Regions from separate parts of the Ruminococcus sp. 1001136sp1 genome, predicted to be linked through region 1. Evidence: predicted binding sites of a transcription regulator. Region 1 holds the regulator's gene; the other holds the start of a gene.
The links. The regulator NrdR, encoded in region 1, represses ribonucleotide reductase genes. The targets are predictions, from matches to a motif close to CACNANATNTNGTG.
Positions count from the first base shown of each region.

Region 2: the regulator NrdR is predicted to act here: its motif matches at 14,428-14,441, upstream of nrdD (anaerobic ribonucleoside-triphosphate reductase).

Region 1 is NZ_JBDPGY010000009.1:186,443-194,505, forward strand. It holds partial or broken gene dctP (TRAP transporter substrate-binding protein DctP) at 1-570, shown strand, start outside; gene ABHC48_RS10165 (LysE family transporter) at 691-1,284, opposite strand; gene pap (polyphosphate:AMP phosphotransferase) at 1,592-3,067, shown strand; partial or broken gene ABHC48_RS10175 (DUF6783 domain-containing protein) at 3,097-3,147, opposite strand; partial or broken gene ABHC48_RS10180 (DUF6783 domain-containing protein) at 3,124-3,231, shown strand; gene sigG (RNA polymerase sporulation sigma factor SigG) at 3,334-4,113, opposite strand; gene ABHC48_RS10190 (YlmC/YmxH family sporulation protein) at 4,258-4,515, opposite strand; gene nrdR (transcriptional regulator NrdR) at 4,717-5,166, shown strand; gene ABHC48_RS10200 (leucine-rich repeat domain-containing protein) at 5,492-8,041, shown strand.
Region 2 is NZ_JBDPGY010000003.1:127,423-150,715, forward strand. It holds gene ABHC48_RS03995 (ATP-binding protein) at 1-1,652, shown strand, start outside; gene ABHC48_RS04000 (MATE family efflux transporter) at 1,749-3,119, shown strand; gene ABHC48_RS04005 (M56 family metallopeptidase) at 3,326-4,582, opposite strand; gene ABHC48_RS04010 (hypothetical protein) at 4,596-5,000, opposite strand; gene ABHC48_RS04015 (5'-3' exonuclease H3TH domain-containing protein) at 5,282-6,328, shown strand; gene ABHC48_RS04020 (fibronectin type III domain-containing protein) at 6,532-11,340, shown strand; gene nrdG (anaerobic ribonucleoside-triphosphate reductase activating protein) at 11,453-11,962, opposite strand; gene nrdD (anaerobic ribonucleoside-triphosphate reductase) at 12,194-14,383, opposite strand; gene ABHC48_RS04035 (carbohydrate ABC transporter permease) at 14,816-15,679, opposite strand; gene ABHC48_RS04040 (sugar ABC transporter permease) at 15,681-16,559, opposite strand; gene ABHC48_RS04045 (extracellular solute-binding protein) at 16,809-18,038, opposite strand; gene ABHC48_RS04050 (hypothetical protein) at 18,518-18,775, shown strand; gene ABHC48_RS04055 (AEC family transporter) at 18,909-19,841, shown strand; partial or broken gene ABHC48_RS04060 (DUF6783 domain-containing protein) at 19,909-19,983, shown strand; gene ABHC48_RS04065 (sensor histidine kinase) at 20,008-21,351, opposite strand; gene ABHC48_RS04070 (LytTR family DNA-binding domain-containing protein) at 21,354-22,070, opposite strand; gene gnpA (1,3-beta-galactosyl-N-acetylhexosamine phosphorylase) at 22,188-23,293, opposite strand, start outside.

The sequences.
Region 1 (8,063 bases):
GAGAACGGCTTCCGTGAACTGACCAACAGTGTGCGTGAAGTAAAATCGGTGGACGATATGAAGAACCTGAAAGTCCGTGTTGCAGGCTCCAATCTTCTTATGGAATGCTATAAGAGATGGGGGGCAGATGCAACCAACCTGAACTGGTCCGAGACTTACACAGCCCTTCAGCAGAACACCGTAGAGGGAGAGGAGAATCCGCTTCCTGCAATCGACGCAGCCAGTGTACAGGAGGTTCAGCCATACTGCTCCATGTGGGATGCCATCTATGACTGTCTGTTCTTCTGTATCAATCAGGATATCTATGATGGCCTTACACCAGAGCAGCAGGCTGTTGTAGACAAGGCTGGAAGAATGGCTGTTGAGTATGAGCGTTACATCAACCGCTCCGGTGCCAATGAGATCATGAACCGCTGGGAAGAGAAAAATGGCGTTACCTTTACCGCAAAAGAGGATATGGATATTGATTCCTTTAAAGAGGCGGTAGAAGGCGTAGACCAGTGGTTTGTAGAAGAACTGAAAAACCAGGGATATGACGATGGTCAGGAACTGGTGGATGCATTTAAGTAAGACAGCATAAGCGTGTATCAATTTGATACATGTGCCTCATAAATTGAACAGTGCCCTATAGAAAACACCTCCCGGAATGTGAGTGACCAACATATTCCGGGAGGTGTTTTTGGGTCTGTCTTACAGTAAGCCAGTGATCCTGAGAGAGCACCACACCAGCAGCAGGGCCATGATTCCATTCATCAGCTTATAATGACTGCTGTAAAATCTTTTCAGTACATTTCCCGCAAATGCCCAGATTAGATTTCCCAGGGCTCCAAGAAACATCAGATATACAGCGAAGCAAAACAGTATAGGAACCCTTGCCTCATAGGGCAGAATATAAGCGGAAAACATGGTCAGCCCATAGATGATGATCTTTACATTTATCAGCTGCAGGAAAAATCCCATCAGCCAGGTTGGCTTTTTGTCCTGGACATTGTCAGAGGGCGGAATCCTGCGCCAGGTCTGAAAGGCAAGATAGAGTACATAAGCTGCGCCTAGATATTTCATAACCGGCTGGATCCCTGGAATGATTTTCCCAAGAGTACTGCAGAACAGTCCGGAAAGACACATCAAAGTGAGAGATCCGCTCCAGATTCCGGTCATAAAGCGGATATTACCGGAAATGCCGTATTTGCTGGCTGTGGACAGCAAAAGAATATTATTGGGACCAGGCGACCAGACGGTAAGGATGGCAGACAGGGTCATTTCTATGAAGACAGATAAAGGCATGGGACTTCCTCCTTGGGTAAGTTTAAACATCTGAGCTACGAAAAGAAAGGCGCAACATACAAAACGCTATGTGTTCGTAAAACCTACACAAAATATGATTTTTAATAATAACACAAAAATATCGGATTGTATATAAGAGGATAACGATCGCAATCGAAATTCGGTTAAATGTTTGTTAAATTCGTGCAAAATGGGAATGATTATGTTATAATGCAGAAAATAATATGAATATAAAAAAATAGAATTTGCTTTTAACAGAAAAAATGCTTTAAGTTTGAAAATAATAGTACGTGAGGAGGACGTGTTTATGCTGAAAACCTGGATCCCGGAGGAGATTCCGGAAAAAGAGGAGTTGAAGAAACGGATTAAAGAAGCTGGCGAGAAGCTGTATCAGCAGCAGATGAAGCTGAAAGAACACAAGCTGCCTGTGCTGGTACTTTTTGAAGGCTGGGGGGCATCTGGCAAAGGTACCACAATCGGCAGAGTGATCAAATACATTGATCCCCGTTTCTTTAAAGTAGCAACCATGTCAAAGCCTACAGAGGATGAACTGCGCAGACCATTTCTGTACCGGTATTTCAATCAGATTCCGGAAGCCGGCAAATTTACCTTTCTGGATTCTGGCTGGATGGAGCAGACCTGCAAAGACTGTCTGAATGGTCTGGAAGAAGAGGATTATGCAAAGCGGATCGACAGCATCAAACATTTCGAGCGACAGCTCACAGACAACGGTTATCTGGTTCTGAAATTTTTCATGCAGATTGACAAAAAAGAGCAGACCAGACGTATTGAGAAGCTTAACAAAGAGCAGGATACAAAATGGCGTGTGGATGCCTTTGACAAGTGGCAGAACGAACATTACAAACATTGCCAGAAGGTTTTCGACCGCTATCTGACAGATACGAATACTTCTATTGCACCATGGTATATTATTGATGCAAAAGACCGCAACTTCGTAGAACTTCAGGTTCTTGAAATAATGGTAAATAACATTGAGGTAGCCTTGCAGAACAGCACACACAGCGCACCGCTTCTCCCAAACATTTTTCCGCTTGAGAAAATGCCGAAGCTTTCGGAAATCGAACTGACAGACAAGGTGATCGAGGATGAAGAATACAAGAAAGAGCTGAAGCATCTCCAGAAGAAGCTGGGCGAACTGCATAACCGTCTGTACCGCAAGCGTGTGCCGGTGATCATTACTTATGAAGGCTGGGACGCAGCCGGAAAAGGAGGCAATATTAAGCGGATCACAGAAGCCCTTGATCCCCGTGGCTTTGAGGTCCATCCAATCGCCAGCCCGGAACCTCACGAAAAGGCGCGTCATTACCTCTGGCGCTTCTGGACCAGATTGCCCAAAGACGGTCACATTGCCATCTTCGACCGCACCTGGTATGGCCGCGTAATGGTAGAGCGTCTGGAAGGCTTTTGCAGCGAGAACGACTGGAAACGTGCCTACAACGAGATCAATGAATTCGAGAAGGAGCTGTCCGACTGGGGTGCCGTGATCATCAAATTCTGGGTCCAGATCGACAAAGACACCCAGCTGGCCCGCTTCACCGACCGTCAGAACAATCCTGAAAAACAGTGGAAGATCACCGACGAAGACTGGCGCAACCGCGAAAAATGGGATGCTTATGAATGTGCTGTAGATGAAATGCTTGCCAAGACAAGCACCACCTATGCACCATGGCATATCTTGGAATCTGTAGATAAGAAGTATGCGAGAATTAAAGCTCTTAAAATTGTAATAAAAGAATTGGAAAAGGCATTAGAGCGTACTTGAAAAATCATTCCCGCAATCTGCACGCCCCACTTTGCGGTATATTTTGCCCGAATTCGGTTGCCGTAGCCCGCTACGGCGCCCTCATCCGGACAAAATCTCCCACAAATTGTGACGCACATCTTGCAGAAGGCCTTTTTCAAACGCATTCTGGAATAGCAGCATAATAAGCAAAATCGCTGGTCAACAACCAGCGATTTTGCAATATATATTCATGCAGCAGACCATTTAAGGGGCGGATTTCGTGATGCCGGGATCCATGATTTCCGTCACGCTCTCAGATAATTCCGCATGGTTTTAAGTGCATTCTTTTCCAACCGGCTGACCTGTGCCTGGGAAATCCCGATTTCCTGGGCCACCTCCATCTGGGTTTTGCCCTCGTAAAAACGCAGATCAATAATATGCCGTTCCCGCTTATTCAGCCGGTTTATAGCTTCCCGGAGGGACAGATTTTCTACCCAGGTCTCCTCCTTGTTTTTCTTATCGCTGATTTGGTCCATCACATAAAGCGTATCCCCGCCTTCCGTATAAACCGGTTCAAAAAGTGACACCGGATTCTGTATCGCATCCATAGCATATACGATCATCTCTTTATTTATCCCTATTTCGCTGGCAATTTCCGCAATGGTAGGCTCCCTCAGATTTGTTTTCATATAGGTTTCTTTTGCATAAATTGCTCGATAAGCAATATCCCGCAGAGACCGGCTCACCCGGATACTGTTATTGTCACGAAGATACCTTCGTATCTCTCCAATGATCATAGGCACTGCATAAGTGGAAAATTTTACATTCAATGTAGTGTCAAAATTATCAATTGCTTTTATAAGCCCAATGCAGCCAATCTGAAAAAGATCGTCCATATTTTCGCTGCTGTTGGAAAAACGCTTGATCACGCTGAGAACCAGCCGCAGATTTCCTTTAATGTAAAGTTCCCTGGCTTCTTCATCACCCTCCTTGATCCTGCGAAAAAGCTCTTCTTTTTCTTCTGCCTTCAGTACCGGAAGCTTCGATGTATTGACTCCGCAAATTTCAACTTTGTTAAGTGCCATTATTTGAATCCTCCTTTTGTGCATCGCGAAGCGTGCTGCTGAGAACGAAGTGAACAGTAACAATGATTCTCACGTGGGAGGATAAATATTCTTTTTTCGGGAAAATATAAAAATTATTGCCCCTTGACAATTGGGAAAATAGAATTAAGCCTTTTTACAGCAATACTTTTCATCAATTTCTACCAGGATAATGTCATCTCCGATCTGCCGGATACAATTCCATGGAATTATATATTCACTTCCGGCTCCCCAGAAACAAAAGCAGAAACTGCCAGGTCCGGGAACCACAAGGGCGGTAATACATCCGGTTTCACAGTTAAATTCCACATCCACCGGACAGCCAAGTGTACGGCAGGTACAGATATTGATCACTTCTTTTTGCTTTAATTCGCAAATACGCATGAAAAGCACCTGTTTTTTATGATATTATGCAAAAAGTCTGAAAATATGTATGGAGTTTATTGACATACTTTCTATGATTAAAGTATAATAAGAAATAGGTAATTCAGTCCGTTTTATGTTACTGAGCGAACAGAAAAGAGGAAAGTCTGCTGCCCGGATTGTATGGCAGAAGGGGAGACATGAGGAAGGGGAAATAAATACATGAGATGTCCATACTGTAATCAGGATAATACAAGAGTAGTAGATTCAAGACCAGTGGAAGAGACCAATTCCATAAGACGCAGAAGACTGTGCGATTCCTGTGGAAGAAGATTTACCACTTATGAGAATGTGGAGACAATCCCGTTAACCGTAATCAAGAAGAATCTGAACCGTGAGCAGTACGACCGCAATAAACTGATCAACGGTGTCCGCCGCGCCTGCTACAAACGTCCCATTGCCAGCGATAAGCTGGAAGCCATGATCGATGCCATAGAAGGCGACATCTTTAATGCCGAAGATAAAGAAATCTCCAGCACGAAAATCGGAGAAATCGTGATGAGCCATTTAAAAGATCTGGATTCGGTGGCGTATGTGCGATTCGCTTCTGTGTATCGGGAGTTTAAAGATGTCAGTACCTTTATGGATGAATTGAAGAAATTTTTAAATTAGAAAAATCCTCGCCAGAGAGCGGGGAAACCGGCTTCTGCTCCGGAATCGAAAATTATTCTAGGCATCTTTCCGGTCTTGAACCAGGACAGCCGCCCTATACACTTCTGGACTACTTTGGTGATGATTTCCTTCTTATTATTGATGAGTCTCACAAAACAGTTCCACAGGTAGGTGCCATGTCAGAAATCTCCATAAAAAATGTAGAATTGCTGTTTTTTTACAGCTTTTCACTTTTTCTGCTGTAAACATTATCATTATGATTGCAACTCTACCCAAAACTTATTATAATAAGAATCATGAAAAGCAACACAGCAAGGAGAAACTTATGAAAAAGATCAAAAAACTGACATCCCTATTATTTTGCTGTCTGTTTTTATATCTGCTGGCATTTCCAGGACAGGTACAGGCAGCCTCTCTCACCCCTACTGCGCAAGATAACCTTAGTGTTAAATTAAGGCGTTCTTCTGACCTTATTTCTATTTCCAACGGCTATATGCGAGTATTCCGCAAAACAAACAGCGTCGGTATTGAATACTATGACAACAGCCTGCAGATTACAGACAAAAGAGAAATTCCCATGGAGCTTCCTTTATGGGGTGGTTTTTATGCAGGATCTGATGGATATTACCTGGTAGAGGGACAAAATAACACCGCCGAAGATAATTCCGCCGAGGTTATCCGTGTCATCCGATATGATACAAACTGGAATCGCAGCGGTGCGGCTTCCATTACAAGCAATCCGGATTTATTTGGAGGAGAGGTTCGCTATCCATTCGATTACGGATGTGTGGAAATGACAGAAACCAACGGAACTCTCTATATTGTAACCGGTCATGAAGGCTATGTAGATAAATCTGTTGGACAGGGACATCAGGGATTCCTTATGATTGCCGTTGACCAGGCTTCCATGACCGGAAAGATCGTAAGCTGTGATCTGTGGCACTCCTTTGCCCAGTATATCAAATCGCAGTCCTCTTATCTGTATGTTCTGGAGCAAAGCGAAGGTTCCCGCTGTACCAAACTTTCCAGATACGACAGTACCACCCTTGATGAAAAAACTATCGAGCTTCTTCCTTATGGTGGTTCCCGTACTTCCGTATGGGCACTGAACTGCTACGCAAGCGTAGATGGTATGGCTGTTTCTGCTGACAGTGTACTGTGTATCGGAACGACCATCGACCAGTCCCAGTATGACAATGTGACAAGTGACACTCCTCATAATATTTACCTTACAATTACTCCTGTTTCCGATTTTTCAAAAGAAGCAACCTCTGTAAAATACCTTACCAACTACACTGGCAATGGAAAGAGTTTTATGGGGGTAAAGATCACTCCAATCACAGAAAACCGTTTCATGATTTCCTGGGAAGAATATGAAAATACAGACGATTCTTCGTCAGAAAATTACGCATCTGCTGATGATTCTCTTTCTTCCAGTACTCTTCATTACCTCTTTGTTGATGGTAAGGGAAATGTACTTAGCAGGGAATACACCACTGCTGCGCCCGTATCCGACTGCCAGCCTGTCGTTAAAGATTCCAAGGTTGTTTACTACGCCTCCAATGCCAATACTGTTAATTTTTACTCTATTGATGCAAATGACGGCACAGCCTCCAAAAAGATTTACCGTACTGCAGGTGAAAATGCTACCTGGGATTTTGCAAATGGTGTTCTCACTATTTCCGGTCAGGGTGCACTTAATATCTCCACGGATGAAAACGATCGTTTCCCCGTTTCTTCCACTCAGGGAGGCTACAGTTTCTGGAGCGGCACGGCATGGAAGTCCATGAAAAATCAGGTAAAAAAAATAGTTATAAAATCCGGGATTACCAGTATTTCAGAAAATGCATTTAATTATCTGCCCAATCTGAAGGAAGTCGTAATTGAAAACGGTGTCCACACTATTGGAAAGGAAGCTTTTGCTTTCTGCTCTAATCTTGAAACAGTCACTCTGCCAGACAGCGTAATCAACATCGGGGATGACATTGTATGGGAAGGCTCCTACTGGTATTCCGGCGGTCATGTATATTACGCCACCATTTATGCCTCCTCTAACTCAGCTGCCATTACATATGCACGTAAGAACAACATTGGTTATGCCTGCGACCTTTCTCAGGCATCTGTAACCGGAGTTAAAGCGACTTATGCTTATACTGGAAAAGCTCTAAAACCAGTTCCAACTATTACTCTTGGAAAGCAAAAACTTATAGAAGGACAGGATTATAAAGTTACCTACAGCAATAACAAAAAAGTCGGAACTGCCACTGTAACCATTACAGGCCAGAACAACTATTTTGGAACTATTACCTTAGATTTCCAGATTACCTCAAGTTCAAATAACAAAGATGATAAACCTCAGACTACAGTAGTGAAATCCTTCAGTGATTCTTACAATGTCTACACAGTTAATAAAAATGGTACCTCTGTTACTTTAAAGCGGTCAAAGTCCAAAGCCATCACGACTGCAGCAATTCCTTCCTCTGTGAAGGCAAACGGTCGGACCTATAAAGTCACAGCCATTGCTTCCGGAGCTTTCAAAAACTGCCGGAAGCTAAGACAAGTAACCATTGCCAGGAATATTTCTTCCATCGGCACCAGTGCTTTCCAGGGCTGCAGTGCTTTACGGACTGTAAAGATTGGCTACAAAGTTTCTTCCATTGGCAAAAAAGCATTCTACGACTGCAAGGCCCTTATTTCTGTCAGCATTCAGTCCAAGAAGCTTACCTCCGGTACCGTAGGAAAAAGTGCTTTCACCAAAGCCGGCAGAAACAACTACAAGAAGCTGAAAGTAAAAGTACCAGCAAGCAAGCTTTCCACCTACAAAAAGCTCTTCAAGAGTAAGGGACTTTCTGCAAAAGCAAAAATCAGTAAATAAGCCATTTTTCTTTATGAAGCAG
Region 2 (23,293 bases), on a different contig from region 1:
TTCTCGATTTCCTTCACAAAAGCGGAAACGAGAGCCGTCAGCTTCTTGGAGCACTGGCAAGGAATTCTCTGATCATTTTGTATGTGGATATGATGTCTGGCGAATACAAGGTATACTACCGCGGAAACCAGAGACTTCTGGATAAAAAGATTCCGGACGGTTATTACGGAGACTTCCTGAAAGAATATCTGGCGCCAAACTGCGAACCGGGTGATTGGGAAAAAGTACGGCTGAAAATCAGACTGTCAGAGCTTTCCCATATATTTCTGGAGCAGGAGGGCAGCTATGAGTGTGAAGCCCGGATCAGGGTAAAAGATGCTTACCGCTGGGTGCGGTTCCAGTTTATCTGCTTGGACGAGGAAAATGTTATGCCTGGCATGATGACTGTGATCGCGACAGATGTTCAGGAAAGCCACAGCAGAAATGAACAGCTGATGAACAGTCTGAAGGAGGCATATCAGTCTGCAGAAGAGGCAAACAAGGCAAAAAGCATTTTCCTCAGCAGTATGTCCCATGACATCCGCACTCCTATGAATGGAATACTTGGTATGACCCAGATCGCCATGAATCATCTGAACGATCCTGCGCGTATTCTGGATTGTCTTCAGAAGATCGATGATTCTTCCAGACACCTTCTGGAGCTGATCAATGAGGTTCTGGATATGTCGAAAATTGAGAGTGGGGATACGACGCTTCATGAGGAACCACTGTACCTGAGCAAAACCATGAAAATTGTGGATGGAGTATGCCGTCAGGCAGCTGTTGACAAACACCAGATTTTTGATATGGATATAGAAGAAATCCGGGACGATCATGTGTTGGCAGATCCGGTAAGACTCAGGCAGGTTTTGATCAATTTGATTTCAAATGGAGTGAAGTATACGCCTGAGCATGGATGTGTGCAGGTAAAAGTAACCCAGGGCAATAGCTTTGCAGAGGGCAAAGCAAGCTATTTTTTTGTGGTGAAGGATAATGGAATCGGAATGTCGGAAGAATTTCAGAAGAAGCTGTTTGAGCCTTTTTCCCGCGAAGATAACAGCATGACAAATGCTACCCAGGGAACAGGACTGGGACTTTCTATTGCCAAGTCTATCATTGCGCAGATGGGTGGAAGTATTGAGGTAAAGAGCATTCAGGGGAAAGGTACGACTTTTCTTGTGCGGCTGGATCTGAAGCTTGTGGAAGAAGAGAAGGAGGCTGATCAGGCCTTACTGGCAGCAGAGGCTGGTGAAGAGAAGAAAAAAGATCCGGGCTTTTTGAAGGGACGCAGGATCATGCTGGTGGAGGACAATGAGCTGAACCGGGAGATTGCTTACGAGCTTTTGTCCGAATCCGGTCTGATCGTGGATGTGGCAGAGAATGGACAGGAGGCGATCAAGCTTCTTGGAATCAGGCCGGAGAATTATTATGAACTGATCTTCATGGATATTCAGATGCCGGTGATGAATGGGTATGAGGCTACGGCAAATATCCGTGCAGGAGAGAGCGATTACTGGAAAAATATTCCGGTGATCGCCATGACCGCAAATGTGTTCCAGGAGGATGAGAGCCGGGCTGCAGAGTGTGGAATGAGTGATTATGTAACTAAGCCTATTGACATGAATGTGATTTATTCTGTCCTTGAAAAATGGCTTCGGGGACAGAAAGGATGATGTGCGCCAGTACCTGCCAGAGCTTTTTATATACTCTGGCAGCAGACCGGAAGGGGCTTCCGGTGGTGCTGGCATATGAATGAGGGAGCGATAGAGTTGAGTAAGAATAAGTACGAAATTGATATGTGTAACGGAACCATTATGGACAAGCTGGTTTCTTTTGCCATTCCGCTGATGGTTTCCGGAATCCTGCAGTTGATGTTCAATGCTGTGGATATTATTGTGGTGGGACGGTTTTCCGGCAGCCAGGCCCTAGCAGCAGTTGGTTCTACTACCGCTTTGATCAATGTGTTTACCAATCTTTTTATTGGTGTTTCACTGGGAGCTAATGTTTTGGCTGCCAGATTCTATGCGGCAGGTAAGGCAAAAGAGATGTCGGAAACGGTACATACGTCTGTGACACTGGCCTTGGTCAGTGGTGTGGCGATGGCTGCTGTAGGACTTGTTTTTTCAAGATGGGCACTGGAGGTTATGGGAACCCCTGCGGATGTGATTGACCAGTCCACTTTGTATATGAGGATTTATTTCCTGGGAATGCCGTTTTTTATGCTTTATAACTATGGTGCAGCTATTCTGCGTGCGGTAGGGGATACCAGGCGTCCGCTGATGTTCCTGGTCGTGGCTGGTGTGACCAACGCGGTGCTGAATATGATTCTGGTGATCGTGTTTCATCTGGGTGTTGCAGGTGTTGCCATTGCGACCATTATTTCCCAGCTGATTTCCTGTATTCTGGTTCTTAGATGTCTGTATATGACGGACAGCAGTTATCAGCTTCGGTTTTCCAGATTGTGCATGAAGAAATTTTATCTGGTACAGATTTTCCAGGTGGGAATACCGGCGGGAGTGCAGAGTACGGTTATTAACATTTCCAATGCGCTTTTGCAGTCTTCTGTAAATTCCTTTGGTTCCACTGCCATGGCTGGTTATACGGCGGCGAATAATATTCTGGGATTTTTGTATGCGTCTGTAAATGCGGTCACTCAGGCCTGTATGAGCTTTACCAGCCAGAATTATGGCGTTGGGAAATATAAACGTATGGACAGAGTGCTGCTGGACTGCGGAATCCTGTCTTTTGTGATCGCCCTTGTGCTGGGATGCGGCTCTTACATGTGTGGCGGTGAGATCCTGAAGGTTTACACAGAGGATCCGGAGGTTATCCGATGCGGTGTGGAAATTCTTTCCATCACCACAGTGCCCTATTTCTTATGTGGAATCATGGATCTTTTTCCTGGCGCTCTCCGGGGAATGGGACATTCCGGTGTGCCTATGATCCTTTCTATTATCGGTACGGTTGGTACCAGAATTGTGTGGATCTTCTGGATATTCCCACAGCACAGAAGCCTGTACACCTTGTTTATTTCCTATCCGGCCTCCTGGTTCATTACCATTGTGCTGCAGGTGGTCTGCTTTGTGTTTGTGAGACAGACGGTGCATGGACAGCTGAAAGGTACCGGGAAAGCGGCGTGATGGAAAGAAAGAAGAGAAATGTTATAATATGTTTCTGAAACGGGTAAGAGCCAGGGAAAGCGAAACGCTTCCCTGGCTCGTTTTTAGCTTCCGTTCCCTCTGAGCTTCACGAAAGATAATAATGGAAAATGACATAATTGGGTAAGTGTGAATGATTTAATAATTCGGCTGGGCTAACTTCCTCCCATTAAAGTTAGTGCAGGCGATTATTTGTGTGGGCATTTGGCGTAAGTTGTTGTGCTTACGTAGTCCATGATGACAAGATGATTGCATTTTTGACAAATTTTTGCAGTATAGCGTTTTACTTCACAACCACCATTACTTTTGGGATAATGTCTATCCGCGTATCCCTCTTTAAAATCATGTGTGCATATAAGGGCACGTGTTTCTAAATCGGAAGAAGTAACTGGAACTGAAAAATGATCTTCTGTTTCAAAATATATATCTGAGTTTGAAAACTGAGAATCTAAAGTGTTCACTTCTTCAAAAGAAATAGAGGATTCAGTAATTGGAGAAAATACTGGTGCTTCCGTCGTCTGCATCGGCGCATACCCAAACACCGTAGTCCCACTCAAAAACACAGATGCCAATATTGCAGCAGCAGTACCAATTTTACTGGTTTTCCTATTCTTCCTCATAATAAATTCCACTCTCCTTTTCATTGTATGTTTGGCCCCCAATAAGTTGTTTTTCCAGACTACAGGAACCTGCCTGTTTCTTACGGAAAGATTCACGAGAGCGACTGCGTAGGCTTTTTTCTCCTCCGTGGCGAAACCTTCGGTGGCGGCTTGATCTGCAATGTTTTCGGAAAAGCTGGTGTAAAGCAGAAGCGTAAGCAATGTTAACGGATTATAAAAATGAAGGCAAATGGCTAACAGGCAGAGCAGCTTTACAGCTGAGTCATGGCAGCACAGGTGTGAATATTCGTGCCGCAAAATCATTTCTGACAATCGGGAATCCTCAAGGCTCTCCGGCGCGACAATGAAAGGCTTCAGGAAACCTATAGTATAAGGAGAACCAATAAGGGGAGAAATACGGTATTCTACATCCCCGATTCCAGGTAAGAAACAAGTTCTTTTCTCAGTAATCTTTTTCAGCTTTCGCGTGAGCAGGTGATACTTTATGATTTCGTAAATACTGAAGCCTGAGATTAAAAATAGCCAGCATAATCCAATCATAAGAATCCAGTCGGACATCCATAATGAGATTCCGTGATAAGAAATTGATCCTTTGTCATCAAAATTGATGTAATAAGAGATGTTTGCAAGAGCATCTGTTCTTCTCAAAACATCCATCGGCATCAGATATTTAACCACCTGAAACGGTATCAAATACCCCGCCAGACTCAGAAACACCAGGTTCCGGCCAAGCCGGTATGAAAATTTTTTCCTTTGGAGAAGCAATAGCAGGAGACAGATGATCAGTGGTACTGTTCCTGCTATGCTCATACAGATTAAAAGCATGCAAGTCCCTCACTTAAAATTTGTCAATAAAATCCAGCAAGTCCTTCTGATCCTCTTCGCTGAGACCGGAATCTTCTGCAAAGGCACAGAACAGACAGGTAAGTGAATTTTTAAAGCTCTGGAAATCAGAATCTCCAGAATCCCTGCAGCTGGTCTGGCGATTTTTTATCAGCTCCTTCATCGCATTCCGGAACAACTGGTTCTTCTTATCAAGCTTTCGTCTAAGCTGCAAACAGTGTACGAAGAGACCTAAGGTTACCAGAGGAAGGCTAAAGGATAACAGAATTGCTTTCGCCAGGTAAAAGGCAGCAGCCGGCTGATCCAAATTCGGAATTCCGTTCATCATGCAGATCAGTAGCGAGTATCCGGTGACGATCACAAAAAGAACGCCGGATAAGGTTAAAATTATTTTTTTCATTGAGTACCTCCTCATTCTACGTAGAAGCGGGAATTCAGAAATAATTTTGTTTTCTGCTCCCTTCACTATATATACGAAAACCAGAGAAAGAAATAACACGAAATCTGAAAAAATTTTTGGAAATTTTTCAGATAAGATAAATTTATGGTATACTTACAGAGAGATTGAGAAAAATTACAGGTCTGATATCATATCAGATATTGAAAAGACACTTCCTGACAGTGTGTAAAAATCAACGCTTTGTTAGGAGACTGTCAAATAATCATAGAAGGAGAACAATCATGCCAAAATTTCTGATCATCGACGGCTCCTCCATGCTGTCTACATCCTATTACGGAAATCTTCCCAAATCTATCCTTTTCGCAAAGACGGACGAGGAAAAAGAGAGACACTATTCGGAAATCCTGCACACCTCCGATGGAAAATACACAAATGCCATGTTCACCATGCTTCGCACCCTTCTGGCTGTCTATAAGAAGGTAAAGCCGGAATACGTGGCATTTACCTTTGACATGACAAGAGATACTTTCCGCCGTACCCAGCTTGGCGCCGATTTTTACAAAGCCAATCGCAAGGAGACTGCCCAGCCATTAAAAGAACAGTTTATCCAGATGGAAGAGCTTCTGAAAGCAATCGGTTGTCCGGTATTTATGAGCCAGGACTATGAGGCTGACGATTATGCGGCATCTCTTGTGGAGAAATTCCAGGGCCCGGATCTGCAGACTTATGTGCTTACCAAGGATCACGATTATTTTCAGCTGGTAAGCGAATATACCCGCATGTGGCGTGTTGTTACGAAGGATAAGCTGGAGAATTTAAAGGATGCATATGGCCTGTTTGGAAAAGAGGCTTACGAGGAACTCCCTTCTAATGTATTTGAATATACACCGGAAATTGTCTGTTCTGAGGAAGGGGTATATCCGGAACAGATTCCTGTGCTTCTGGCGATCACTGGAGATCCAGGCGATGGAATTCCAGGCTGTAAGGGCGTTTCCTCAGCAGCAGCGCCGCTTGTAGCAGAATATAAAACCCTGGACGCGATCTATGAAGCAATTGAGGACTGCGAAGACGTGGCAAAGAAAGAAAAGGAACTGAATACTTTCTGGAAAGAAAACCTTGGAATAGGCAGAAGCCCTCTGAAAGCACTGAAAACAAATAAAGAGATGGTATACTTAAGCGAACAGCTGGCAACTATGAAACGTGACATTGAGATAAAAGAAAGCCTGGAAGATATGCGGCTTCATATTAATGCAGAAGAACTGATCAGACAGTTAAAGCGCTACGAAATGAACAGTATTTTGACGGAATATGAAAAAACACTAAAATAGTCAAAATGTAAAGAAAACACTTAATTGTCAGAAAAAAGAGAAAATATCAGAAAAATACAAATGGGTGTTGGTAATGTGTGTTTATTTACACAAAATACATAAATTATTCACAAAACGCTTGCCTAAAACGGAGTAATACGCTATAATTTCCCCATACTACTTATTGATCAATTTCAATAAATTTAATTCATGGAGGGAAATGTATGAAGAAAGATTTGAAAACACTCAATAAGTCTGTTGCCATTGCAATTGCAGCGGCAATGACCGCAACTTCCGCACCGACACCACTTCTGGCGTCAGATTTTACAGATGGAGGAGATTTCGTATCTGAGTCTCCGGCAGCGGAAGCGGACATCACAGAGGAAGCTGCTGTAGAGGCAGATGGCTTCGGAGATGAAACCGCAGTGGCAGCTGTTACCGAGGAGGGCTTCGGTGACAGTGAGGCAGTTGCAGATGCAGAAGAGAGCGGAAGCACCGATGAGGTTGCTGCTTTTGATGCAGAGGCACCTGGCAAGATTGGACATGTTGCATTTGATGAGGAGGATAAGAATGTCCTTATCTGGTATGCGGACCAGAAGGCAGATGAATACCAGATCCGTGTAACAGACGGAGAGTACACTTACCGCTACAATTATAATGCAAGCGAGCCAGAGACCGGTTATCCGTCCACAGTCAACTTAAGCTATAGTCTTACAAATCTTACCATGCGGCCGTTCAAGGTTGACGCAGAAGGAAACCTTGTATACAAACCAGACGGTAAAGACGGATATATTGCAGGTCTTGAGAATGGCAAGACATACAAGGTTTCCGTTCGCGCCGTAAACCGTAACAGCGCAGATGGAACTGTTGCATATGGTGAATGGTCTGACGCTGTAGATTATACCTACGCAAAGAAGGTCGCTGAGCCGAAGAGTGTGACAATTTATGCAGCTGAAAGAAAGAATCAGATTCAGGTATCCGGCGAGAACCAGAACCTCGAGGTTTCCATTAAGGATGAAGCTGGAAATGAATATTATTCTTATGCATATGGAGCAAAGGAACCCTCCTATGTAACTGCTTCAGGTAACTGGCTCAATTTCTATGAGAATTACGGTTATCTGCTTAAAAAGAACGACACCACAGGTCTTTATGAAGTCGCTTCTGATGCAGACGGAAAATATATCGGTGCTTTCCAGAAAGGCAAGAAATATACCGTTAAAGTCCGTGCATATACAGGCTCCGGCGGCGAGAAGAAGGTAGGCGACTGGTCCAATGAGCTGGTTGTAGAAGCAGATGACAGCGGCAGTCTTGTACCAGAGAAGACCGGTAATTTCAAATACAACGATGAATATGAATATGTAAGCTGGAACCGTATCCAGAATACATATGTATCCCAGTACGAAGTTGAAGTAGATGGAAAAGTTGCCTTTACAACAGATTCCAATTATTCCTATCCAAACTTCTATTTAGGAAGAACCTACGGAGAGTTCAAATTTGAAAGAGGTAAAACCTATACCATCCGTGTCCGCGGAATTAATTACAGATATGAGAATGGTGCAAACAAGAAGCAGGAAGGTGAATGGTCTGACGCTTATACAGTAACTTATAAAGCTGTAGATACAAGCCTGAAGAAAGTCTCCGGTGTAACAGCTTCTTCTTATGTTCTCAGCTGGAATCCGGATAAGAATGCAGACAGCTATGAGATTAAGATCACAGACGAAGCTGGACGTGAGTACTTTGAGTCGCTGGCATCCGATCGGAAGAGTGGCCGTTATACCAGAGTAAGCGGCACCAGATATTCATTTGATGACTCTGATTATAACACTTATACAAGTGTAGACGGAGTTCTGGAACCTGTTATTTACCCGGCTACCGGTCAGCCTGTTTATGCATTTGAAGATGGAAAGACTTATAATCTTTCTGTTCGTGCTGTTAAGATCGGAGATGATGGCAAGGAAGTATACGGAGACTGGTCCAATGCATTTGCATACAAAGTAACCGCTTCAGATGCAGGTACCAGTGAGAAGCCTGCAGCTGTTTCCGGTGTAACCGTAAACACAGAGGACAGTGAGCCAACCCTGCGCTGGAATGCACTTGACAATGTAAACCGCTATGAAATCCTTGTAAAAGATTCTGCCGGACGTGAATACGTGCGCTCAGCTTCTCTGAAGGATGACGGAACTGTTGATAAGACCTATTACAGCGTCGGTCGCAGTAATTTCCCAAGTGTTTCCCTGTCAAAGCTTAAAGATGAAGATGAATATCTGTATACATATACAACAGATCCTAAGGTTTCATTTGACCGTGTAAGAGATGAGAATGGCGATCCGATCAAGGCAATGGCTCCTGGAGAATCCTATACCTTCCAGGTACGTGCAGTACGCACTTATACCGTTGATACAGACGGAAAGAAAGTCACAAAGACAGTAGAGGGCGACTGGTCAGCACCGTCCGCAGCATTTACTGTAGATGCTCTTCAGCCGATCACAGATCTTCAGTATGTGAAAGCTGACGACAATTACTATTATTTCACATACAGTGCAAAGGTTGATTTAAACAGCGTATGGTATCAGATTGCAACAGGCACAGAATTTACTACTGCAACTATGGCAAGTGACTGGAGCCGCGTCTATTATGATGGCTCAGCTGGTTCTGCGAAACTGAAGATCAGCAAAAACAACGGTAATCTGGAAGCAGGAAAAACCTATTATGTTCGTGCAGTGAGCAGTGCAGACAGACCGGAAGAGGAAGAGGTTGCAAAACTGAAACCTGCAGCAGTCTCCTTCACTACAGATGCAGAAAAGGCACCTAAGAATGTGACTGGCTTAGAGATGTATAAAGAATCTGAAAACAGCTTCGAATTCCGTTTTGATGCTGTTCTGGAAGATGGCGACTCTTATGAACTCCAGTACACAGATAAGGCACAGCCTTCCGAAGAGGACTGGGTAACAGCTTCTTCCAGTGGTTACTATGATGAAGATGAAGATGAGTACTATGAGGATGATGATGCACTTACATTGAGAAAATCCTTATTAAAAGAAGGAGCAACCTATGTAAGAGTTGTCGCTTATGTAAAAGACAAGAGCGGAAACAAGAAATACGGTACTCCTTCCAATGTAGTAGCTGTCAATGTATCCAAAGCCACTTCAGCGATCAGTAACCTGAAGCTGGTTGAGAAAACACCGGATGGTTATGTATTCTCCTATGACGGAACTGTAAGAAAAGAAGAAGATGTAGAATTCTGGTATTCCGAATCACCTGAATTTGTAAATGATTACAAGGTTACAGATTGTATTTCTGGTGAGAATAATAAGGCAACACTTTACTTTGAATCACTTACACCAGGCAAGACCTATTATGTGCGTGCCCGTGTAAAAAATGATAAGGCAGCTACACTTGCACAGAAATACAGTGCATACACAAATACAGCATCATTTAACGCTGGTATGCCGAATATATCTGTAACAAATGTTATCACAGCTAAGACCGTTACCTTAAAGATGAGCGCTGAAAGCGGATCAGAAAGCTGGCTTACCGGCTATCAGATCCAGAGAAAGAATGGCAAGAAATATAAAACAATTGCCAAAACTACAGACAGCGTTTATAAGAACACCAAACTGAAAGCAGATACCACCTATACTTACAGAGTAAGACCATATTATTATGATTCCGAAACAGGCAAGACCACTTATGGAGCATGGGCTTATAATAAGGTTACTACCTGGGGCGGTGCGCTGAAACTGAAAGCAACACCTAAGAGTACAACTTCTGTAAAACTGTCCTGGACCAAGATCAAAGGTGCTAAGGGATATGAGATTTACAGATGTGAAGGATCTTCTATTGGAGATACTGTAGCAGCTGGCATGGCCAACAATTTTGCTAAGTATAAACTGATCAAGACTACAAGTGCAAAGGCTTCCAGTTATACAGACAAGAAGCTTCAGAGCGGTATGGATTATCACTATCTTGTAAGAGCTTACAAGACTGTAGGAAACAGCAAGTATTACATTGATGAAGGTGTATATGCAAATCTTAGCTTCGAGATGACTACCGTTAACAGAATTTCTTATGCAAACGGTAAGATGAAGTTAAGCTGGCAGCCGGTATATGCAGGAAAGGGTTATCTGGTTGAGAAGAGAAATGAAGAGACTGGTGCATGGGAAACCTATAAGACACTGAAAGCTTCCACATCTTCCATTACATTCCCGGCAGCAGATACGGAAACAACCTATCGTGTACGTGCATACAGAGGACAGGAATACAGCAATGAAATCAGAGCAACAGTTAATCCTGTTTTAGCAACTCCTGGCAATGTAAAAGCGGTTGCAAACAAAGCAGATGGAAGTATTACTGTAACATGGAATCCGGTAGCAGGTGCTGATTACTATCGTGTATACAGAACCACCTCTTCTTGGAACAGATATAACAAAGACAGCAATTCTTACAGCTATAGTTACGGTTCCAGTACAACTGTTCCGAATTATGTTGCTGATTCCACAACAGTCAGCGGATATAAATTCGTTAGTGAACTGAAGGAAACGACTATTACAGATCGCGAGATCAAGTACACCTATAATGGTGCAACAAGCACAGAGTACAAAGGACCGAAAGCAGGAGTAAAATATTACTATTATGTAATTGCTTACAAGAATGGTAAGTCCTATGAGTACAAAGATTCTGCTGACGCAACATACACAAGTGGTGCAAGCAAATCTGCAAGTGCTATAGTTTCCACAGCAAAGATCGCGAAGCCAACCAGTCCAAAAGCGAAAGCAACAAAGGGCAAGATTACTGTCAGCTGGAAGAAAGTAACAGGAGCTACCGGATATCAGGTATACCGTTCCACTAAGAAAGGTTCCGGATATAAACTGGTAGGAACTATTACAAAAGGCTCCACAGTGAAATACGTTGACAAGAGCTCCAAGAAGGCTGGAACCAAGTATTATTACAAAGTACGCGCCGTTGGAAACAACGAAGCAGGTGTTCCAATCTATTCTTCTTACAGTACACCGAAATATGCGAAAGCAAAATAAATAAAGTGTAATAAAATCCCCCTCCTGTTAGACAGGAGGGGGATTTTGGGTTACCCGGATGTAAAAACTAATGCAACTATTCGAATGCAGATATAAGAAAAGAAGACCCGTATCACAGGCCTTCTTTAATAAGCTTACCATCCTTTAAATGCAGAATTCGCTGATTACTGCTCCCTCTGAACTGAAGGGAGAGGTTTTTCAATTCCTGAATAAACTCTCCGTCTACCAGAACGTCGATGCAGGAGAGCATCCGGTCTGTAAAAGGAGTGTAGATCTTACCTCCGGGAACCATATCTTTGTCAAAAAGATATCCACTGTAACACCAGATGGATTTATCCGGAAAGGTACGTCTGATTTCTTCCAGAAGCTCTGCCAGCACAGGCTGGTTCTCTGGCTCAAATGGCTCTCCTCCAAGTAAGGAGAAGCCCTCTATATAAGAAGGAGCAAGCAGCTCCAGAATCTTATCCTGTATCTCCCGGGTAAATGGCTTACCGTAGTTAAAATCCCACGTAGGTGCGTTAAAACAGCCCTTACAGTGGTGCCTGCAGCCAGATACGAACAGGCTTACACGCACGCCTGTGCCGTCTGCTATGTCGTAGGATTTAATGTTTCCGTAGTTCATAACTGATTCCTCTTTTCCTTCTGTGCCTGATAATCAAATGCACACATCTTGCAGAAAGCCTTTTTCAAACACGATTCAGGACTTTCATAGTAAAATACCATTATGCAAAAAAATCCGGACAGAAATCAAAATTATGAAATTCAGAAAACTGTCCGGAGTGTTATGTTCAGTGGTAACGTTATATAAGGTTCTGTAAACGTAGTTCACAGAAAACCCGGGAACCATTACTTATTACAGATGTAATACACGATCCTTGATCTCCTGGGTACGTCCCTGGTTCCAGAACTGGGTACCGATGTATCCGCAGGTTCTTCTGGCAACGCTCATCTTGTCCTGATTGCGGTTACCGCAGTTCGGGCATTCCCAGATCAGCTTGCCGTTCTCGTCTTCTTTGATCTGGATCTCTCCGTCATATCCGCAGACATCACAGAAATCACTCTTGGTATTCAGCTCTGCATACATGATGTTATCATAGATAAACTTCATAACAGAGAGAACTGCCGGAATATTCTGCTTCATATTCGGAACTTCCACGTAGCTGATGGCTCCTCCTGGAGAAAGCTTCTGGAATTCAGACTCGAATTTCAGCTTGGAGAATGCGTCGATCTCCTCAGTAACGTGAACGTGATAGCTGTTTGTAATATAATTCTTATCCGTAACTCCTGGAATGATGCCAAAACGCTTCTGGAGACATTTGGAAAACTTGTATGTGGTGGATTCCATCGGAGTGCCATATACAGAGTAGCTGATGTTCTCAGCTGCCTTCCACTGGGCACATTTGTCATTGAGGCGCTGCATAACCTTCAGCGCAAACGGACGAACCTCAGGGTCTGTATGAGGCTTTCCGTACATTCTCATGCACATCTCATGGAGACCTGCATATCCAAGTGAGATCGTAGAATAGCCGTCATAAAGAAGCTTGTCAATGGTCTCACCCTTCTTAAGCCGTGCAAGAGCACCATACTGCCACAGGATCGGGGCAACATCGGAAACTGTGCCAAGAAGACGCTCATGTCTGCAGCGGAGTGCTCTGTGGCAAAGCTCCAGGCGCTCCTCCAGAATCTCCCAGAACTTATCAAAATCGCCGTCTGAGGAGCAGGCTACATCTACAAGGTTAATGGTAACAACACCCTGGTTAAAACGACCGTAGAACTTGTAGGAACCGTCCGGGTTCTTCTGTTTCTCCTCAACGGTAAGGAAGGAACGGCATCCCATGCAGGTGTAAACATTGCCGTTTTTTAACTGGCGCATGATCTTGGCTGAGATGTAATCCGGAACCATACGCTTGGCAGTACATTTCGCTGCAAGCTCTGTGAGGTACCAATATTTGGAATCCTCGTGGATGTTATCCTCATCCAGCACATAGATCAGCTTCGGGAATGCAGGTGTGATCCACGCACCGCGCTCGTTCTTAACACCCTGCATACGCTGCTTCATAACTTCCTCGATGATCAGTGCAAGGTCATCACGGGTGCGTCCCTCCGGAACTTCATCAAGATACATGAAAATCGTTACAAATGGTGCCTGTCCGTTACAGGTCATAAGAGTGATCAGCTGGTACTGGATCGTCTGGATACCACTCTGGATCTCATCCTTCAGTCTGCGTTCCGATACCTTCTGGATGATCTCATCATCAAGAGGCTCACCGCAAGCCTTACGTTCCTCGATTACCTTGTTACGGATCTTCTGGCGGCTGATGTCTACAAAAGGAGCCAGATGGGCGAGAGAGAAGGACTGTCCGCCGTACTGATTGCTGGCTACCTGTGCGACGATCTGTGTGGTAACGTTACATGCGGTAAAGAAGCTGTGAGGCTTCTCAATCAGTGTCTGGCTGATAACCGTGCCGTTCTGGAGCATATCCTGCAGATTGATCAGGTCACAGTTATGCTCACGCTGTGCGTAGTAATCGGAATCATGGAAATGAATGATTCCCTCGTCGTGAGCCTTTACGATCTCCTCAGGAAGAAGAACACGCATGGTCAGGTCCTTGCTGACCTCGCCTGCCATGTAATCACGCTGGGTAGAGTTAATAGTAGGGTTCTTATTGGAGTTCTCCTGCTTGGCATTCTCATTAATCTGGTCAAGAAGAGCAAGGATGCTGTCGTCTGTGGTATTGGACTTGCGGGTAAGCTCTCTCTTGTAGCGATAGCGCACATACTTCTGTGCAACCTCATAACCGCGCATCTCCATAATGCCGGTCTCTACCATATCCTGAATATCTTCCACATTGACAGCGTGGGAGGATTCAAGGGCACGGGTGGCAATCATATCAGCAAGCGCTGTGATCTGGTAATGACTCAGCCTGTGAAGCTTGGAAACCTCCTCATTCGCTTTTTCAACGGCGTTGATGATCTTCGCCTTATCAAAAATAACTTCCACGCCATTTCGTTTAATGACGTTTGCATTGACCTCAGTACTCATTCTTTCAAATCCCTCCATATATTGTGTTTAAATCTTTAATTACATACTAGATGTTGTGCACTATCAATATTACAGTATTCTACAGAAAAGTCAAGGTCAAAACCATTGATTTTAAAAATCTGTGAAATGTGCTGAATTTTCGTCAGCAGGACAGAAGAATCATTCGGTGATCTCCGGTATAGAGTTCCTGAAATGTGCGGAATCATCGGGGTTATTCCGTATGTGAAATTTTACCGTACACAATAAAACAGTTACTGGATGACCAGTAACATGCTTTGTATGATTTCGCGCCGCAGCTGTGAACAATGTTCACAAAAACACCTGGCGGAATACTGCCTTCTGAATAGTTACGGGGCATGAACAAAGGGCTGCCCTGGGCAACCCTTTCTCGCGTCCGCATCTTCCTCTATTATACTTGGAAAAAAATAAAAATCAACCCTTGACACCACCAGAAGTGAGTCCTCCAACCAGATTTTTTTCAATTCCGACGAACAGAATTACAACTGGAACAATTGCATAGAGGGAAGCAGCAAACAGATACTGCCACTCGATCATATTGTAACCATTGAAAATATTGATACCAACGGTGAGAGGCTTGAAGGTATCAGTGGAGATCAGTGTCAGTGCCACTGTATATTCGTTCCAGGCGTTGATAAATACGAAAATAAGCGCTGTAACGATACCAGGTGCAGCAACAGGCAGAAGGATCCTTAAAAGGGCATGTACGCGGTTACAGCCGTCAATAGTGGCAGCCTGCTCCATCTCAGGGGAGATGCTCAGGAAAGTACCGCGGAGCAGCCAGATAGCAAATGCCTGGTTAAATGCTGCGTTGATAAAGATCAGGCCGATAATGCTGTTGGTAAGATGGAACGCCATCATAACCTTGTAGATACCGATGAGAAGTACAACCGGTGCGAACATCTGGGAGACAATAACAAATCCCAGAAAAGCAGTCTGGCCTTTGAATTTCATTCTGGACAGGGCATAAGCAGCTGGGATACCGCAGACCATAGCCAGAAGAGTGGAGCCTCCTGCGATCACAATGGAGTTCATCATGTAATTGCTCATGGGAGCCAGCTTCCATACGTCTGTGAAGTTGGACCAGATGGCCTCAACAGGGAAAATAGTTCCATTCATGGAAAAGATTTCCGCGCGGCTTTTAAGAGCAGTACATACAGTTACAAAATATGGGTATAAAGTTATCAGACAGATGGCGATGATCACTACATAGAGTAATACACGCAAAACTGTGTTTCTGGTATTTTTTTTCTTAACTGAAGCATTGGTGTTTGCCATATTATTCGTCTCCTTTCTTCAGTACGGAAACCATGTACAGGCTGGCGCAGAAAAGAAGAATCAGGAAGCCGATAACAGATACGGCTGCTGCCTGTCCCTGTTTGCCATTGTAGAAGGCCAGTTTGTACAGATAGGTAACCAGGGTGTCGGTACGGTTGGCAGGGTCACCCTTGGTGATGGTCCATATGATCGGAAAAGAGTTAAATACGTAGATAATGTTCAGGATGGTACTGATGGTAAGATTCGGACGTACCAGCGGGATGGTGATCTGGAACATTTTCTGCCAGTAGCTGGCTCCGTCTACGGCTGCTGCCTCATAGTAGCTGGCATCAATACTCTGCAGACCGGAAAGTACGGTAAAGGTTACAAATGGAATGGTAACAAAAATACCGCAGGCAATTTCCCAGGCGAAATAAGCACCGGCAGTAGGAGTCCAGTTCACAGCGTGGTCAATAATGCCAAGCTTCATCAACAGTGTATTTAAGGTACCGTAATCTGTGTCGATGATGAATTTCCAGATACTTGCCTGAACGATCAGGGTTGTGGCCCATGGGAAAACAACAACGGCACGTGCAAGCTTACGGCCTTTAAATTCATTGTTGAGGAGGATCGCAAGGATAAATCCAAGGAGTGTGGAGATGCCGACTACGGCAACGGTCCACACAAGGGTGTTTTTCAGCACCATGGCAAAAACAGGGCTGCTTGTTACCTTGCGGAAATTTTCCAATCCGGCGAAGCCTTTGATCAGACCAGCTTTGCTGACGTCGCTTAAGGCCATACGGAATACAAAGATAATAGGAACCAGGATGAAAATTGCCATGAGAAGGACACTTGGCAGGATCCATACATATGGTTCCACTTTTTTGAATTTTTTCTTCACAGGGATACCTCTCTTTTTATAAAAATAGCGTTGACGCTGCGCAGACAAGCACAGAAAACGGCGTTTGTTACGCAGAAAAACAGAACCTTCTTGTGACAAATACAAGAAGTAGTGTTTGCTTCGCAAAAAGGTGGAACCTTCTTGTGCCTGGCACAAGAAGTAGCGTTTGCTTCGCAAACTTAAAAATGGACCGGACCCGTAAGTCCGGCCCATTATCTTCCTCGTAATGGGAAAAACAGTGGATTAAGATCAGCCAGCGATTTCTGCCTGAAGGTCATCCAGTAATTCCTGAACGTCGCCGCCAAGAAGAGCATTCTGCTCTACGTTGATAACGCCCTGTTTTACATCTGCCCATTCTGCTTTCGCTGTTGGATAGAATTTACAGCTGTCTAAGATATCAATCCAGCTTGCCATATCTTCGTTAGCTGCTGCGAGAGCCTCGCCGCCGGACTTGGTTGCCGGAAGGAATCCCTCCATGTCAACCCACTCTGTATAACGAGCATCATCATAGAAATAATCAAAGAATGTGGAGATAGCAGCTTTCTCATCATCTGAGTAGTCGTTATCGAAGCACATGAAGCGGTCCATAACACCTGCAGATACAGACTCGCCTGTATTGGAAGGAATGGAAGCAACGCCGTAGTTTACTTCATTTCCGCCTGTAGCAATGTAGGTAGGTAAGCTGTTCGGTGCGATGAGCATAGCTACTTTGCCAGCGCCGAACATATCCTGCAGATCATAACGGGTATCGTTAGCAGGATCGGTGTTTGTGTAACCGGAATTTACAAGATCGATTGCGTACTGGATTGCTTCAACGTTCTGCTCACTGTTCAGTGTCCAGTTACCTTCATTGTCAACAAATCCGCCGCCGTTGTTCCAGGTGTAGTATGCGAATGCTGCCTGACCTTCGTCAGTAGTCATATCGATACCCCATGGATAAATGCTGTCATCATAAGCTTTAAGGGCTTCACAAGCAGCTTTCAGCTCATCCCATGTAGTAGGAACTTCTACGCCTGCTGCATCAAGGATGTCTTTGTTATAGTACATAGCACGTGCAGATGCAAGATCCGGGATAGCCCATACAGTTCCGTCTACTTCAGACTGTGCAAGGAATGCATCGTACATCTTGCTGTAGGTCTCTTCAGAAACAACGTCCTGGATCGGAAGAAGGAGATCATCTGCCTGATAATCTGCGAATACGTCGATATTCAGGACATCAGGAGCTTCGCCATTGGCGATACGGGTATTTACTACGGTGTAGATATCGTTCCAGGAAACAACCTCTACGTTCAGGTTAATGTCCGGGTTTGCTTCATTAAATTCTGTCACGAAGTTCGCCCACCAGTCAGCAGTCTGCTGGCCATACTGTGCAGCAATGACGTTTATGTCTACTTTGTCTGCGGCGGATGCGGTGACCGGAGCCATGGAGAGAGCCATTGATAAAGCTGCGCCTGTTGCTAAAACCTGTTTCATTTTCATAAGTATTACCTCCCTTTAGATACGAGTTGAGGCATTCCATAGATACATCCTTGTACCAAATGGAGTGCCTCTCTGTAGAAAATAGCATACAACAAAAACAGTCAGATGTCAACAGAAATTGGTGAAAAAAACAATGAAAAATATCAAAAACAAAGAAAAACACAACGAAATACACAAAAGAAAAAACAAAAAAACACAAAAGCCATGGAAAAAATGTAGAGAGTAGAATAAAATAACAGATAATTTATAAAAAATTATACAAAAAACGAGAAGTATGGTACGAAATCATACAAATCAGGATTTCTTTGCTCACGAAGAAATTACGATAACCAGGATTTGGTTAAAATGTGGTTTGACATTTCAGGGGCGGATATTATACAATCATATTTAATCGAAAAAAATTCAGGAAAGGAGTATGCGGCAGTCAAAAAGAACTGAGAGGGTAAGCCCTGATGGCATGCACTGCTGCAGAACATAAAATGGAAGAATTATACGCTGCAATTGAGAAAAAAATCAAAGCTTCCGGTTATCCGCGTGAGATTTCCGGTGCAGATGTGTATGATGATATCTGCGACCAGATCGAGGGAAAAGAGAACGGAAGCTATATTCTGCTGTCCAAGTTTGAGGATGATGTAATCTTTGAGTATCATATCACGGTAATGGATGATGATTTTAATCTCGGGGTTCTTACCATGCGTACGCCTGAGGGAGTATTTGAGACCGATTTTGATGAATAAAAGAACTATTCAGACACGCTCTGGCAGAAGAGTTTGCCATACGAAATATCCTGTAAGGTAAGAAATCAGGAAGAGTCTGGATTAAGAAATACCAAAATACAATATTAAGAAATACATAGAAAGTGTGCATAGAATGAAAGTATTGGAAATTATTTTGCCCGTACTGGTGATGATCCTTCTGGGTATGGCCTGCAAGCGGCTGAAACTGCTGGATCAGAATGGAATTAACAATATGAAGCTTCTGGTGACCCAGATCATGCTTCCTGTGGCAATTTTCCATGCCCTTGCTACGTCAGAATATAATAAAGAAACCGGAATTCTGGTTGGAATTATGTTTGTAATGCTGGTTGTTTCCTTTAGCATCGGTTTTTTACTCCGCCCGCTTATGCCGGCAGAGCGTTACCGGAAATATCTGCCCTTTATGGTCAGTGTATACGAAGGCGGTTCCATGGCCTATCCTTTATATACCAGCCTTTGCGGAGCGGAGAATCTTTCCCAGATCGCTGTGCTGGATATTGCAGGTCTTCTGTTTGGCTTCAGCGTCTATATGGGAATGCTCGGACAGGTGGAAAACGGGGAAAAGATCGATCCGGGAAAACTGTTTTCCAGTGCAATACGCACACCGGCGTTTATTGCAAGTGTGCTGGGAATTATTGCCGGACTTACCGGTGTGGTGCAGAAGCTTCTTGCCGGACCGTTTGCAGGTACCTATACAAGTGTGGAGAACATTCTCACCACTTCCATAACCTCAGTTATTCTGCTGGTGGTAGGATTCAGCATTGAATTTGATAAGAAACTTCTTTCCCCATGTATCAGGACCATCGTACTTCGTGTTCTTCTTCAGGCAGTTATGATCGGGGGAGTGCTGCTGGCAATACATTACATAGTAGGGGATCATCTTCTTTTGAACCTTGCAGTGATCAGCTACATGTCCGCTCCAGCCACATTCAGTATGCAGACCTTCCTGAAGAGTGAGGATGGAAGCGCTTATGTTTCCACCACCAATTCTCTGTATTGCCTGGTATCCATACTGGTGTATGTGGTCATGGCATTTGTAGTTTATTGATGCAGAAAAAGAAAGCTTCAGACAGTATCATTTCTGATATTGTTCTGCAGCTTTCTTTTTTTGTTGGATTCGGGGAAAATATACCGCAAAGTGGGGCGTGCAGATTGCGGGAATGATTTTTCAGATACGCTCCAGAGTGTGTCTGCATGAAACCTCTCTGCTTTGCTTATGGATGAGAAACGGCTGTTTTCTGTATGCGCAGCATAATTTTAGCAGTAAAAACACCATTCTCATAAGTGAAGCTGCTGTCTCCTCCATTCTTTTCTGCAATGTGGCGGACAGACTGGATTCCCACTCCGTTTCCGGTACGCTTGGATGACTGGAAAATATGATTTTTCTCCTGTATTTTCCCTTCAAAGGTATTTTCCACCTGGATCAGGAGAAGGTGCTTATGATGAAGGTAAACCCCTGCATGGATGCTCCTGTTGGAAGACTTTGCTTTCAGGCTGGCTTCCAGAGCATTTTCCAGAAGGTTGGAGAGAACCAGGCACATATCAATCTGGTCTATGGAAATGTGGGCTGGCAGATCTGCCTTTGCCTGGAAAGGAATGTTCTCTCGTTTTGCCAGAGCGGCATAATGGCTGATTACGCTGTCAGCCGCCTGGTTTTCACAAAAATGCAGGTTGTAGTCTGGGATTTTACTGTTTGCATTGGAAAGATATTCTTTTATTTTTTCCAGATCTCCCTTTTCAGCCAGGGAAGAAAGCTGCAAAAAGTGATGGCGGATATCATGTCGTGCCTGTCTTGCCTCCTCTATGGCAGAGCAAAGGTTCTCATATCGTGCCTGCTGAAGGGAGAGAAAATGGTTTTCCTGCTGAAGCCTTGCATTTTTATTCAGGCTGTTGGCCATCATAAGAAACATTGTGTAAAACAGCATGAGAATTATAAGAAGCACCAGGCTGATCACAATGTAGCCCTGCAAAATACGTCCGGTATACAGAGTTCCCTCATATTTGGGAATCATAAACAGGTTCAGACCTATAAAAATCAGTGGCAGTATCCAGAAAACATACCAGGTCTGGGCTAAATTTTCGTCATCAATCATAGTGTGGGCTGCATGGGAGGCCGGGTACCAGGCGGCAGCAACGAACAGAAGACATATTACATTGTAAAAAATACCGGCACTGGTGTGAAACCAGATTTCTGTTTCTGGAAGTCCAAGTCTTTCTGCCACAATGGCATTTACTGCTCTGGAAAGGCTGTTTACACAGGCAAAGACCGCACATACTGCCAGAAAAATGCTGCCGGATTTCCAGATAGAGATAGTCAGGCTTTTGTGATAGATCAGCATCAGTACCAGCAGAGTGGGAAAAAGCACTGAGCTGGTAGGGATGTTAAGAAAGTAACAAAATCCTCCTTCCAGGAGACAGATTCCTGCCAGAAGAGGTGCAAGCCATGCAGCCAGTCTGCCGGGCGGTTGTTTCAGATATGTCTGTACCGGCAGATAGGCAAGGAACAGACCAGAAATCATTACCGTAAGCTCCAGAACAGGTCTTAATATAGTATTCATATTCAATGTCCCCTTTGAAACAGAAAATCCATAAAAGTCTGTCTTGCATTTTTAACCAGCTTCCGGCTGACGGAAATCCGGGTTTCATCGTCCAGGATAAACAGGGCTCCATCAAAATCAACAGCATGCTCCAGATTGATCACAACGCCTCTGCTGCAAAGATAAAATCTTGGATCCATTTTCAGGGATGCAGTAAAGGCTTCGAAGGACTGGCGGGTGATCAGCTCTTTGCCGCCGGTAGTGTGAATATGGATCATATGGGAAAAATGTTCTGCGTATATAATATGTCGAAACGGAACCTGTACATTGCTTCCATTTACTTTTATATCTATGTATTTTCCGGAATCCGGGATCCGGGACAGAACCTCATCGATCAGGTCTGAAATTTCATTTTCGGGATATGGCTTCACAAGGTAGTGCATGGCACGGACCTTGAACCCATCCAGAGCATGATCCGTAGAAGTGGTAGTAAAAATTAAAAGTGCATCCGAGTCAAATGTCCGAAGCTCTCTGGCAGTCTCGATCCCATTTGCACCACTCATGTAGATGTCCAGAAAAACGACGGTGAAAGGACGTTCCTTTGCCGCAATAAGAAAATCTTCTCCATTTTCAAATTCAAATAAATTTACGTGAATCCCACGTCTGGAAAGCTGTTTCGTCAGTACGTCTGCGAGCTTGTCACGCTCTTCTTTAATGTCATCAACAATTGCAATTCTCATAATGGTTTCCTTTATTTTGTGATAGGTTTATTATAATACCATTCGCGCCATTTTCCAACACTTCGTGACAGAATTATTGAAATAGGATGTGGTTTAATTATAATAAACCTATGACTATTAAATCTGGTACCATTTAATTTCGTTTGCATCCATATGAAGCGGGAAGCTGCTGCCATCTCCTTTATAGACGACTGTATCCTGTGACTCGTAAGTATTGTTTACGACACAGTACTTGCCATTCTTTACATAAGCGTGGACCTCTACATTATAATTGGTGGAATACCATCGGTTCAGTTCGTCCTCGGCAGATGCAGACCAGAGAACCGCACGGTAGAGCACACGGCTGTTTCTGAAGCTGTATGGAAGTCCGCTGATGTAAACACCGCGGCCTTTTCCAAAGGTTTTTACTGCCATCTGTACCTCATGGTCATTCTGGATCAGGATCCGGGTTTCCGGAAGCGCAAAAATATTCTTTTTGCCCTCACCGAAGTCCACATCACCTTCTGCATCAGCCAGAATAAAGTGGTCTCTGTGTTCCTCCCAGTTGTATTTATCGGTATTTAAATTGAAGCCTCTTTCTTCTTCCACACCCAGTACATCATCCAGCTGGAAGAATTTTCCCTGCCACTGATGGGCTGCAGGCTCGCCAACTCCGATGAAACCGCCGCCATTGTAAACGAACTCCTTTACAGCAGTAATAATGGTTTCATTTACCCAGTACTCGCCGCCGCTTTGCGCAGTATCCGCATCCCCTACATTGATCACAACATCAAATTTTTTCAGCAGATCCTTATCTGCCAGAATATCATCAAAACTGATAAAGGATACATCAAAGGGTGCACCGCTTAATGCCTCAATAATGCCAAAGTAAGAGTAATTCTGTTTGTAATAGATTGCGTGATGTACCATATGATTGCCCCAGGAACGCATGCGCCCCCAGCAGTTTAACACAGCAACACGTTTCACGCAGTAAGGAGTCACACCCTGGATATTATCATAAAGGGTGCGGAATTCCTGGCAGACCTCTTTAATGTACTGGACAAAATCCGGGAACTGAAGAGCCAGCTTCAGATATCCGCCATAACCAATTCTCTGGATGGGGCTTCTGAGAATGGCACGCCTTGCAGTTACCCAGTTTACCTTCGCCTCTTTCACCGGGTCTCCACCTTCGTGGAAGGTGTCCGGGAAAAAGTATGGAAGAAATCGTCCTTCCGTGTATTTTA